DNA from 2 places in the Streptomyces tirandamycinicus genome. Region 2 is predicted to be linked to the other one. Evidence: predicted binding sites of a transcription regulator. Region 2 holds the regulator's gene; the other holds the start of a gene.
The links. The regulator HrcA, encoded in region 2, represses chaperone genes, less so after heat shock. The targets are predictions, from matches to a motif close to TTNGCACTCNGNNNNNCNGAGTGCNAA.
Positions count from the first base shown of each region.

Region 1: a site for HrcA is predicted at 2,774-2,800, ahead of groES (co-chaperone GroES). Genes of this name have one in related genera too.

Region 1 covers NZ_CP029188.1:4,093,216-4,098,113, reverse strand. Annotated here, with positions in the region: gene DDW44_RS18290 (ester cyclase) at 1-483, shown strand, start outside; gene groL (chaperonin GroEL) at 595-2,217, opposite strand; gene groES (co-chaperone GroES) at 2,318-2,626, opposite strand; gene DDW44_RS18275 (polysaccharide deacetylase family protein) at 3,090-4,217, opposite strand; gene DDW44_RS18270 (class I SAM-dependent methyltransferase) at 4,305-4,898, shown strand, end outside.
Region 2 covers NZ_CP029188.1:1,799,477-1,804,374, forward strand. Annotated here, with positions in the region: gene DDW44_RS08050 (16S rRNA (uracil(1498)-N(3))-methyltransferase) at 1-229, opposite strand, end outside; gene DDW44_RS08055 (nitronate monooxygenase) at 226-1,299, opposite strand; gene dnaJ (molecular chaperone DnaJ) at 1,687-2,823, opposite strand; gene hrcA (heat-inducible transcriptional repressor HrcA) at 2,824-3,840, opposite strand; gene DDW44_RS08070 (MBL fold metallo-hydrolase) at 4,040-4,762, shown strand; gene DDW44_RS08075 (DUF3097 domain-containing protein) at 4,773-4,898, shown strand, end outside.

The sequences.
Region 1 (4,898 bases), 2.3 Mb from region 2:
GACCGGATCTTCCAGGAGATGGTCGCGCTGTGCGACGGGATGCCGACCTTCACCGACCTGGAGGTCATCCGCGACGAGCAGTTGCACAAGGAGGTGTGCGCCCGGTTCTTCACCGAGGCCCTCACCGGTGACCCGGGGCTGCTCGACGGACTGCTCACCCGGGACTACCACGACCACGACCCGGCCAACTCCCCGGACGTGATCGGCGTCGAGGCGCTGCGCGGCGAAATCGCCCTGTGGCGCGACGCCTTCGACTACACCTTCACCCTCGAGGACCAGGTCGCCGAAGGCGACCGGGTCTGCACCCGCTGGACGTGGGAGGGCACGCACAAGGGCGAGTTCCTGGGCCTCGCGCCCACCGGCAGGCAGGTCTCGATGACCGGGACGACCGTCCACCGGCTCCACGAGGGCCTGATCTGCGAGGGCTGGTGGCAGTACGACCGGCTCGGGCTGATGGGCCGGCTGGGGGCGCTGGAGATGTAGCGGCCGGCCGCGCCCGGCCCGTGCGCAGCCCGCACCCAAGGGAAATGCCACCGCCCCCTCCCGGGGAGCGGTGGCATTCCGGTGTCCTGAACGGACGGTGGGCCCTACGGGTCAGTGGGCGTGGCCGTGACCGTGGCCCGCGTCCGCCGGCTCCTCTTCCTTCTTCTCCACCACGAGAGTCTCGGTGGTGAGCAGCAGGGAGGCGATGGAGGCGGCGTTCTCCAGGGCCGAGCGGGTGACCTTGACCGGGTCGATGACGCCGGCCTTCACCAGGTCGCCGTACTCGCCGGTGGCGGCGTTGAAGCCGTTGCCCTTGTCCAGCTCCGCGACCTTGGCGGTGATGACGTAGCCCTCAAGGCCGGCGTTCTCGGCGATCCAGCGCAGCGGCTCGACGGCGGCGCGGCGCACGACCGCGACACCGGTGGCCTCGTCGCCGTCCTTGCCGAGGTTGCCCTCCAGCACCTTGACGGCGTGGACCAGGGCGGAGCCGCCACCGGAGACGATGCCCTCCTCGACCGCGGCGCGGGTCGCGGAGATGGCGTCCTCCAGACGGTGCTTCTTCTCCTTCAGCTCCACCTCGGTGGCGGCGCCGACCTTGATCACGCACACGCCGCCGGCCAGCTTCGCGAGGCGCTCCTGGAGCTTCTCGCGGTCCCAGTCGGAGTCCGTGGACTCGATCTCGGCCTTGATCTGCGCGATGCGGCCGGCCACGTCCTCGCTCTTGCCGCCGCCGTCGACGATCGTGGTGTCGTCCTTGGTGACGGTGATGCGGCGGGCGGTGCCCAGCACGTCCAGACCGGCCTGGTCGAGCTTGAGGCCGACCTCCTCGGCGATGACGGTGGCACCGGTGAGGGTGGCCATGTCCTGCAGCATCGCCTTGCGGCGGTCACCGAAGCCGGGGGCCTTGACCGCGACCGCGTTGAAGGTTCCGCGGATCTTGTTGACGACGAGGGTGGACAGGGCCTCGCCCTCCACGTCCTCGGCGATGATCAGCAGCGGCTTGGAGGCACCGGCCTGGATGACCTTCTCCAGCAGCGGGAGCAGGTCCTGGATGGAGGAGATCTTGCCCTGGTTGATGAGGATGTACGGGTCGTCGAGGACGGCCTCCATACGCTCCTGGTCGGTCACCATGTACGGCGACAGGTAGCCCTTGTCGAAGGCCATGCCCTCGGTGAAGTCCAGCTCCAGACCGAAGGTGTTGGACTCCTCGACGGTGATCACACCGTCCTTGCCGACCTTGTCCATCGCCTCGGCGATGAGCTCGCCGACCTGCTGGTCCTGGGCGGACAGCGCGGCGACGGCGGCGATGTCGGACTTCTCCTCGATCGGGCGCGCGGTGGCGATCAGCTCGTCGGAGACGGCCTTGACCGCGGCGTCGATGCCCTTCTTCAGGGCGGCCGGGGAGGCGCCGGCGGCGACGTTGCGCAGACCCTCGCGGACCAGCGCCTGGGCGAGCACGGTGGCGGTGGTGGTGCCGTCACCCGCGATGTCGTTGGTCTTGGTCGCCACCTCCTTCACCAGCTGGGCGCCGAGGTTCTCGTACGGGTCCTCGATCTCGACCTCGCGGGCGATCGTGACACCGTCGTTGGTGATGGTGGGGGCACCGAACTTCTTGTCGATCACGACGTTGCGGCCCTTGGGGCCGATCGTCACCTTGACCGTGTCGGCGAGCTTGTTGACGCCGCGCTCAAGGGCGCGACGGGCGTCCTCGTCGAACTTCAGGATCTTCGCCATGGAGCTTCTCAAGTCCTCTCAAAGCGAACCGCGCCCCTCGCCGCCCGGCTTCATCATCAGCGGGGGCCAGGGGCGCGGCTCTGGGCAAATCTGCGGTGAACTACTTCTCGACGATCGCGAGCACGTCGCGGGCCGAGAGGACGAGGTACTCCTCGCCGCTGTACTTCACCTCGGTGCCGCCGTACTTGCTGTACAGCACGACATCGCCGGTCTTGACGTCGAGCGGAAGACGCTCGCCGTTCTCGAAGCGGCCCGGGCCGACGGCCAGGACGACGCCCTCCTGGGGCTTCTCCTTGGCGGTGTCCGGAATGACCAGGCCAGAGGCGGTGGTCTGCTCGGCGTCGAGCGGCTGGACCACGATGCGGTCCTCGAGCGGCTTGATGGCAACCTTGGAGCTGGTGGTCGTCACGATCCGACCTCCCCCTTCGGAGATCTCACGGGGTTCATCTGTCTGAGGTGGCGACCAGGTGGATCCGTCGTCGCGGGTGCCGGACCTGCCCGTCGCTGTGTTGGCACTCTCCGGTGGGGAGTGCCAGAGCCGAGACTATGACCGGGATTAGCACTCGGTCAAGCGGAGTGCCAATCCACTGCGTGTTCGGCCGGTTCCCTCCACCCGGTCCGGTGCGTCGCCCCGGGTGGCGCGGCCGCGGGGAAACCGCGGGGACGGGCCCGCCAAGCGACCGCGCGGCGGGCCCGACGGCGGCCGCCCGTCATCCCGGGCCGGGCACCCGGCTGCGGGCCTCACGCCCCGTCACCTCGCGCCCGGCGCCCGGCATCCGAGCCCCGAGCCTCCACCCGGCGCGCCCCCACGCGCCTCGTGCGCCTCGCGCCCCTACGCGCCTCACGCCGGCAGGCGGCAGGGCAGGCCGGTCTCAGACGTAGTCCTCCAGCCGCGCCACGGCGTAGCCCTTCGCCGTGACGACCTTCATCACATGGCGGATCATGTCCGGCATGCTGCCCTTCCACTCCGCCTTGCCGCGGAAGTGCGTGAGGATGATGTCGCCGGGGTGCAGGTCGCGGTCCCACTCGCGCCACTCCATGTGGTCGGGGAACGCCTCCGCCGCCCACAGCGGCACGGCCTTCACACCGCAGGACGCGGCGGCCCGCAGGGTGTCCCGGTTGTAGCTGCCGTACGGGGGCCGGAACAGCCGCGGCCGCTTGCCGAACCGCTTCTCCATCCTGGTCTGCTGCCCGCAGATCTCCGCCTTCTGCTTCGCGTACGGCAGCGCCGGCAGATAGGGGTGGGTGAGCGTGTGGTTGTGCAGGGAGACGCCGCGGCCCTGCATCTTCTCGAAGTAGCCGTAGTCGTCGCGGACGACGTAGTCGCTGAGGAAGGCGCTGTACGGGATTCGCAGCTCGCTCATCATCCGCAGCAGCTCCGGGTCCTTCTCCGCGCCGTCGTCGATCGTCAGGAAGACGACCTTCTGCTTGGTGGGCACGGTGGTGAAGACGGGCGGCAGGCCCTTGTGGCGGTCGACCTCGAAGCCCTTGCGGGTGGTGACCCTCGGCTTCTTGCCGGGCGGCGGGGGCGCGGGGAGCGGGGTCTGCGCGAGTCCCCAGCGCTTGGCCGCGACCGCCCGGGCGGCCTGGATCTTCTTCAGGCGCTTCGCACGCGCCTCGGCCGCGGCGGCCTTCTCGCCCGCCCGCTCCCGGTTCCCACCGCGCTCGCCCTTGCCGCGGTCCCCGCCGTTCCCTGCGGAGTCCTTCCGGTCTCCCTCGCCGCCCTTCTCCTTCCGGGCCTCCCGCCCCGGCGCCCCCGAGGAAACCGGGGAAGCCGAGGAAGCCGAGGAAGCCGGGGAAGCCGGGGAAGCCGAGGAAGCCGACGAACCCGGTGCTCCCGAGGAACCCGGCGACCCCGAGGACCCCCGCTCCCGGCCGTGCGGAGGAGCAGCGGCCGAGCCGGAGGCACCCGCCTTCCCGGTGGCCCCGGCCCCGCCGGGGGCCTGACCGGACCCGGCGGCACAGCCCGATCCGACGGCCATCGCGAGCAGCACGCACATCCAGGTGCGCCTGCGCCGAATTGCTGGCTTCTTTTCGTTTTGTCGTACTTGCCGCATGGCGTCGCATCCTGTCAGCGCCGCGCGCCCATGAGCGCCGACCGCGCCGCCCGGCCGCACACCGTCCCCCGGCTGGCCGACAATGGCCGGGTGAACGACGCCGGCTCGCCCTCCCCCCTCGCCCCTCTGCTCACCGCCGAAGGGCAGGCCCTGCTCGCCGCTCTCCGGGACTACGACCCGGGACAGGAACTGGCCGTCGCCACCAGGCTGCGCCGCGACCACCCGGCCGGGCTGGTCTCGGCGGCGCTGACACAGGCACGGCTGAGGCAGCGGGCGGTGGCGAAGTTCGGTGCCGGGGACGCGTACCGGATGTACTTCACGCCCAACGGCGTGGAGCAGTCGACGCGGGCGTCCGTCGCCGCCCACCGGGCCGCCCGGTTCGCGGCGCTCGGGGTACGGAGTGTGGCGGACCTGTGCTGCGGCATCGGCGGTGACGCGATCGCGCTCGCCCGCGCCGGGATCTCCGTACTCGCGGTGGACCACGACCCGGCCGCCGCCGACGTCGCCCGGGCCAACGCCGAGGCACTGGGGCTGGCCTCGCTGATCGAGGTCCGCCGGGCCGATGTCACCGAGGTCGGGACGTCCTCCTACGACGCCGTCTTCGTCGACCCCGCCCGCCGCGCC
Region 2 (4,898 bases):
GGGGCGCGGGTTCCGGCTCCTCGCGCAGTTCCGTGACGGAGACGTCGAGGCGGTCCTTGCCCTCGACGGCGGCGACGGTGCCGTAGCCGCCGGTGCCCCGGCCGTCCGTGAGGACGATCTCCTCGCCCACGCGCAGCCGGCGCACGGAGACGGCGTGCCGCCCTTCGGGCCCGTCCAGGGTGACGGTGCCGGTGTGGACGTCGCCGACCAGGAAGACGGGGGCGGTCACGCCGGGTTCCGCAGCGCGAGGGCGGAGCTCGCCGCGGCCGTCTCGGCGGCGAGGACCTCGACGAGCCGGCCGGCGGGAAGATCGCGGGCCAGGCGGTGCCCCTGGCCGGCCCAGAGCGCCATGGCCTGCGGGTCACCGGCCTTGGCCGCGGCCTTGCGCAGGCCGGAGGTGAGGTGGTGCACCTCGGGGTAGGCGGCGGGCGCGTACGGCCCGTGCTCGCTCATGAACCGGTTGACCAGTCCGCGGGCGGGGCGGCCGGAGAACGCCCGGGTCAACTCGGTCCTGCCGAACAGCGGGCTGGTCATGGCCTGCTTGTGCAGCACGTTGGCGCCGGACTCCGGGCACACCAGGAAGGCGGTGCCGAGCTGGGCGGCCTCGGCTCCGGCGGCCAGGACGGCGGCGATCTGGGCGCCGCGCATGATGCCGCCGGCCGCGACGATCGGCAGCGGTACGGCCTCGCGGATCTGCGCGATCAGCGCGAGCAGGCCGACGCCGGCGCCGTCGTTGGCGGGGTCGTCGCGGTGGGTGCCCTGGTGGCCGCCGGCCTCGACGCCCTGCACGCAGACCGCGTCGGCGCCCGTGTTCTGGGCGGCCAGCGCCTCGTCGGCCGTGGTGACGGTGACGACCGTGAGCGTCCCGGCGCGCTTCAGCCGGGCGACGGCCGCGGCGGTGGGACAGCCGAAGGTGAACGACACCAGCGGCACGGGGTCGTCGCGCAGGACGGCCAACTTGGCCTCGTAGCCGTCGTCCCGGCCGGAGTCGGGGTCCCCGAGCGGTGTGTCGTACCAGCTGGCCTCGCCGGCGAGCTGGTGCCGGTAGACGTCGACGGCCGCGGCGTCGGCGTAGGCGGGCTGCGGCATGAACAGGTTCACCCCGAACGGGCGCCCGGTGAGACGGCGGAGCTGTTTGATCTCCTGGTACATCCCGTCCGCGGTCTTGTAGCCGGCGGCGAGGAACCCGAGCCCCCCGGCCTCGGACACGGCGGCGGCGAGTTCCGGACAGGAAGCGCCACCCGCCATGGGGGCCTGCACGATCGGGTAACGGCAGAGATCGGTCAGCGCGGAGGACATGCCCGCATGGTGCCATGTCCTGCCCCCACGTCCGAATCCCGGCCTCCGGTACCCCGCGGGCGGCCCGGAGCGCGGCCGCCAAGGGCGACGGGGGCCGCCCCGGGGCCCAGGGCCACTGGGAAGGGCGGGTGGGACCGCGGCCCCACCTCCGGGTGCGGACACCACCTCGGCCTCACGGACGCCCCCGGCCCTGCGGAGGCCACTTCACGTCACGGACGCCCCCCGGCTCTACGCACGCCACTTCACGGACGCCCCCCGGCCCTGCGCACGCCACCTCACCCCACGCACGTCACCCGGGCCTCGCGGACGCCACCTCACCCCACGGACGCCGCCCGGCCTCGCGGCCGGACCCGGCCCCGGCGGGGGTCGGGCAGGCAGGCGCCGGGGTCACCTGCCGTTGAACGCGTCCTTGAGGCGGGAGAACAGTCCCTGCTGTCCCGGCTGGAACTGGCCCATGGGCCGCTCCTCGCCGCGGAGCTTCGCCAGCTCCCGCAGCAGGCGTTCCTGCTCCGGATCGAGCTTCGAGGGCGTCTGCACCTCGACGTGCACGATCAGGTCGCCGCGTCCCCCGCCGCGCAGGTGGGTGACGCCCCGGCCGTGCAGCGGGATCGACTGGCCGGACTGGGTGCCGGGGCGGATGTCGATCTCCTCGATGCCGTCGAGCGTCTCCAGCGGCACCTTCGTGCCCAGGGCGCCCGCCGTCATGGGAATGGTCACCGTGCAGTGCAGATCGTCGCCGCGGCGCTGGAACACCGCGTGCGGCAGTTCGTGGATCTCGACGTACAGGTCACCGGCGGGACCGCCGCCCGGGCCCACCTCGCCCTCGCCGGCGAGCTGGATGCGGGTGCCGTTGTCGACGCCGGCCGGGATCTTCACGGTCAGGGTGCGGCGCGACCGGACCCGGCCGTCGCCCGCGCACTCCGGGCACGGGGTCGGGACGACGGTCCCGAAGCCCTGGCACTGGGGGCACGGCCGCGAGGTCATGACCTGGCCCAGGAAGGACCGGGTGACCTGCGACACCTCGCCGCGGCCGCGGCACATGTCACAGGTCTGGGCCGAGGTGCCGGGCGCGGCGCCCTCGCCCGAGCAGGTCGTGCACACGACGGCGGTGTCGACCTGGATGTCCTTCGTGGTGCCGAACGCGGCCTCGTTGAGTTCGACCTCCAGCCGGATCATGGCGTCCTGGCCGCGCCGCGTCCGCGACCGCGGCCCGCGCTGGGACGCGGTCCCGAAGAACGCGTCCATGATGTCGGAGAAATTGCCGAAGCCACCGGCGCCGAAGCCGCCCGCGCCGCCGCCGCCGGCCGCGGACAGCGGGTCGCCGCCGAGGTCGTAGACCTGCTTCTTCTGCGGGTCCGACAGCACCTCGTACGCGGCGTTGATCTCCTTGAAGCGCTCCTGCGTCTTCGGATCCGGATTCACGTCCGGATGGAGCTCCCGCGCGAGCCGCCGGAAGGCCTTCTTGATCTCGTCCTGCGATGCGTCGCGGCGTACGCCCAGTACGGCGTAGTAGTCCGTGGCCACTTACGACTCCGCCAGGATCTGTCCGACGTAACGTGCCACTGCGCGTACCGCTCCCATCGTTCCGGGGTAGTCCATGCGGGTCGGTCCGACCACGCCGAGTTTGGCGACTGCCTCGTCGCCCGAACCGTAGCCGACCGCGACGACGGACGTGGAAGTGAGCCCCTCGTGGAGGTTCTCGTGCCCGATCCGTACGGTCATGCCCGGGTCCTTGGCCTCTCCGAGCAGCTTCAGCAGCACGACCTGCTCCTCCAGCGCCTCCAGCACGGGCCGGATGGTGAGGGGGAAGTCGTGGGCGAAGCGCGTCAGATTGGCGGTGCCGCCGATCATCAACCGTTCCTCGGTGTCCTCGACCAGCGTCTCCAGGAGGGTCGAGAGCACCGTCGAGACGGTGCCGCGGTCCTCCAGGTCGAAGGACTCCGGGAGGTCCTGGACCAGTTGCGGCACGTCGGTGAACCGCCGTCCGACCACGCGGCTGTTGAGCCGGGCCCGCAGGTCGGCGAGCGAGGTGTCGGAGAACGGCGCGGGGCAGTCGACGTGCCGCTGCTCGACCCGTCCGGTGTCCGTGATCAGCACCAGCATCAGCCGGGCCGGTGCGAGCGCCAGCAGCTCCACGTGCCGCACGGTGGAGCGGGTGAGCGAGGGGTACTGGACGACGGCGACCTGCCGGGTCAGCTGCGCGAGCAGCCGCACCGTGCGGGCGACGACGTCGTCGAGGTCGACGGCGCTTTCGAGGAAGTTCTGGATCGCCCGGCGCTCGGGCGACGACAGCGGCTTGACCCCCGCGAGCCGGTCCACGAACAGGCGGTAGCCCTTGTCCGTGGGGATGCGGCCGGCGCTGGTGTGGGGCTGGGCGATGTAGCCCTCGTCCTCCAGCACCGCCATGTCGTTGCGCACGGTCGCCGGCGACACGCCGAGGCTGTGCCGCTCGGTGAGGGCCTTGGAACCGACGGGCTCCTCGGTGCCCACATAGTCCTGGACGATGGCGCGCAGCACCTCGAGTCTGCGTTCGCTGAGCATGGCGCACACCTCCAGCTGTGGTCCTCGGCGGTCCCTAGGCGGCCCTTCGGCCCTGGTCTGGCACTCGGCCTCACTGAGTGCCAGCTTTCCCCGGCCCAGTGTACGGCCGGGAGGTACGTCCCTAGCAAGGGCGGCCGGACACCCCGTCCCGTCGCGACGAGCCATGACGCCGCTGGTCGCTCCGGGATAGCGTCGCCGTATGGACGTCCGTTGGGAAGACTTCGGCTGGGAACGGCTCGCCGGCGGCGTGGGGCGGCGCAGGCTGCCCGTCTGGGACGCCACGGCGGGGCTGGTCGCCGGTGACACGGCGGTGCTCCTGTTCGACACGGGCTCGACGCTCCGCGAGGGGGCGGAGCTGCGGGAGCAGGCCGAGGCGCTTCTCGGCGGCCGGAGTGTGACGCACATCGCGCTCAGTCACCCCCACTTCGACCATGTGCTCGGCACGGCGGCGTTCCCGGAGACCGAGGTGTACGGCGCCGTCGGCGTCGACGGCGTCCTGCTGCGGGACCGGGCCGCGCTGCGCGACGACGCGATCCGCCACGGGGTGCCGCCGCAGGACGCGGCGATGGCCGCCGACGCCCTGGTCGTCCCGCGGCACACCGTCTCCGGCGAGTGGACCCTCGACCTCGGCGGCCGCCGGGTGATGCTGGCCAACGTCGGCCCGGGCCACAGCCGCCACGACCTGGTGCTGCTGGTGCCCGGCGACCGCGAGGTCGTCTTCTGCGGGGACCTGGTGGAGGAGTCGGGCGACCCGCAGGCCGGCCCGGACGCCATCCCGTCCCGCTGGCCGGCGGCGCTGGACCGGCTGCTCGCCCTGGGCGGGGAGGACGCGGTGTACGTGCCGGGGCACGGGGCGGCGGTGGACGCCGCGTTCGTGCGCGCCCAACGCGATGAACTGGCCCGGCGGTTCGGGGTGCCGTAGCGTCTGACCGATGCGCAGCTACAGCCCCGATCTGACGCCCCCGTGGAAGCGGCCCGCTGCCGTGCCGGAGGTGCCCGCCGAGCCCGGCCTGGTGGTCGAGGAGGTCTCCACGGGCTTCTGCGGTGCGGTGATCCGG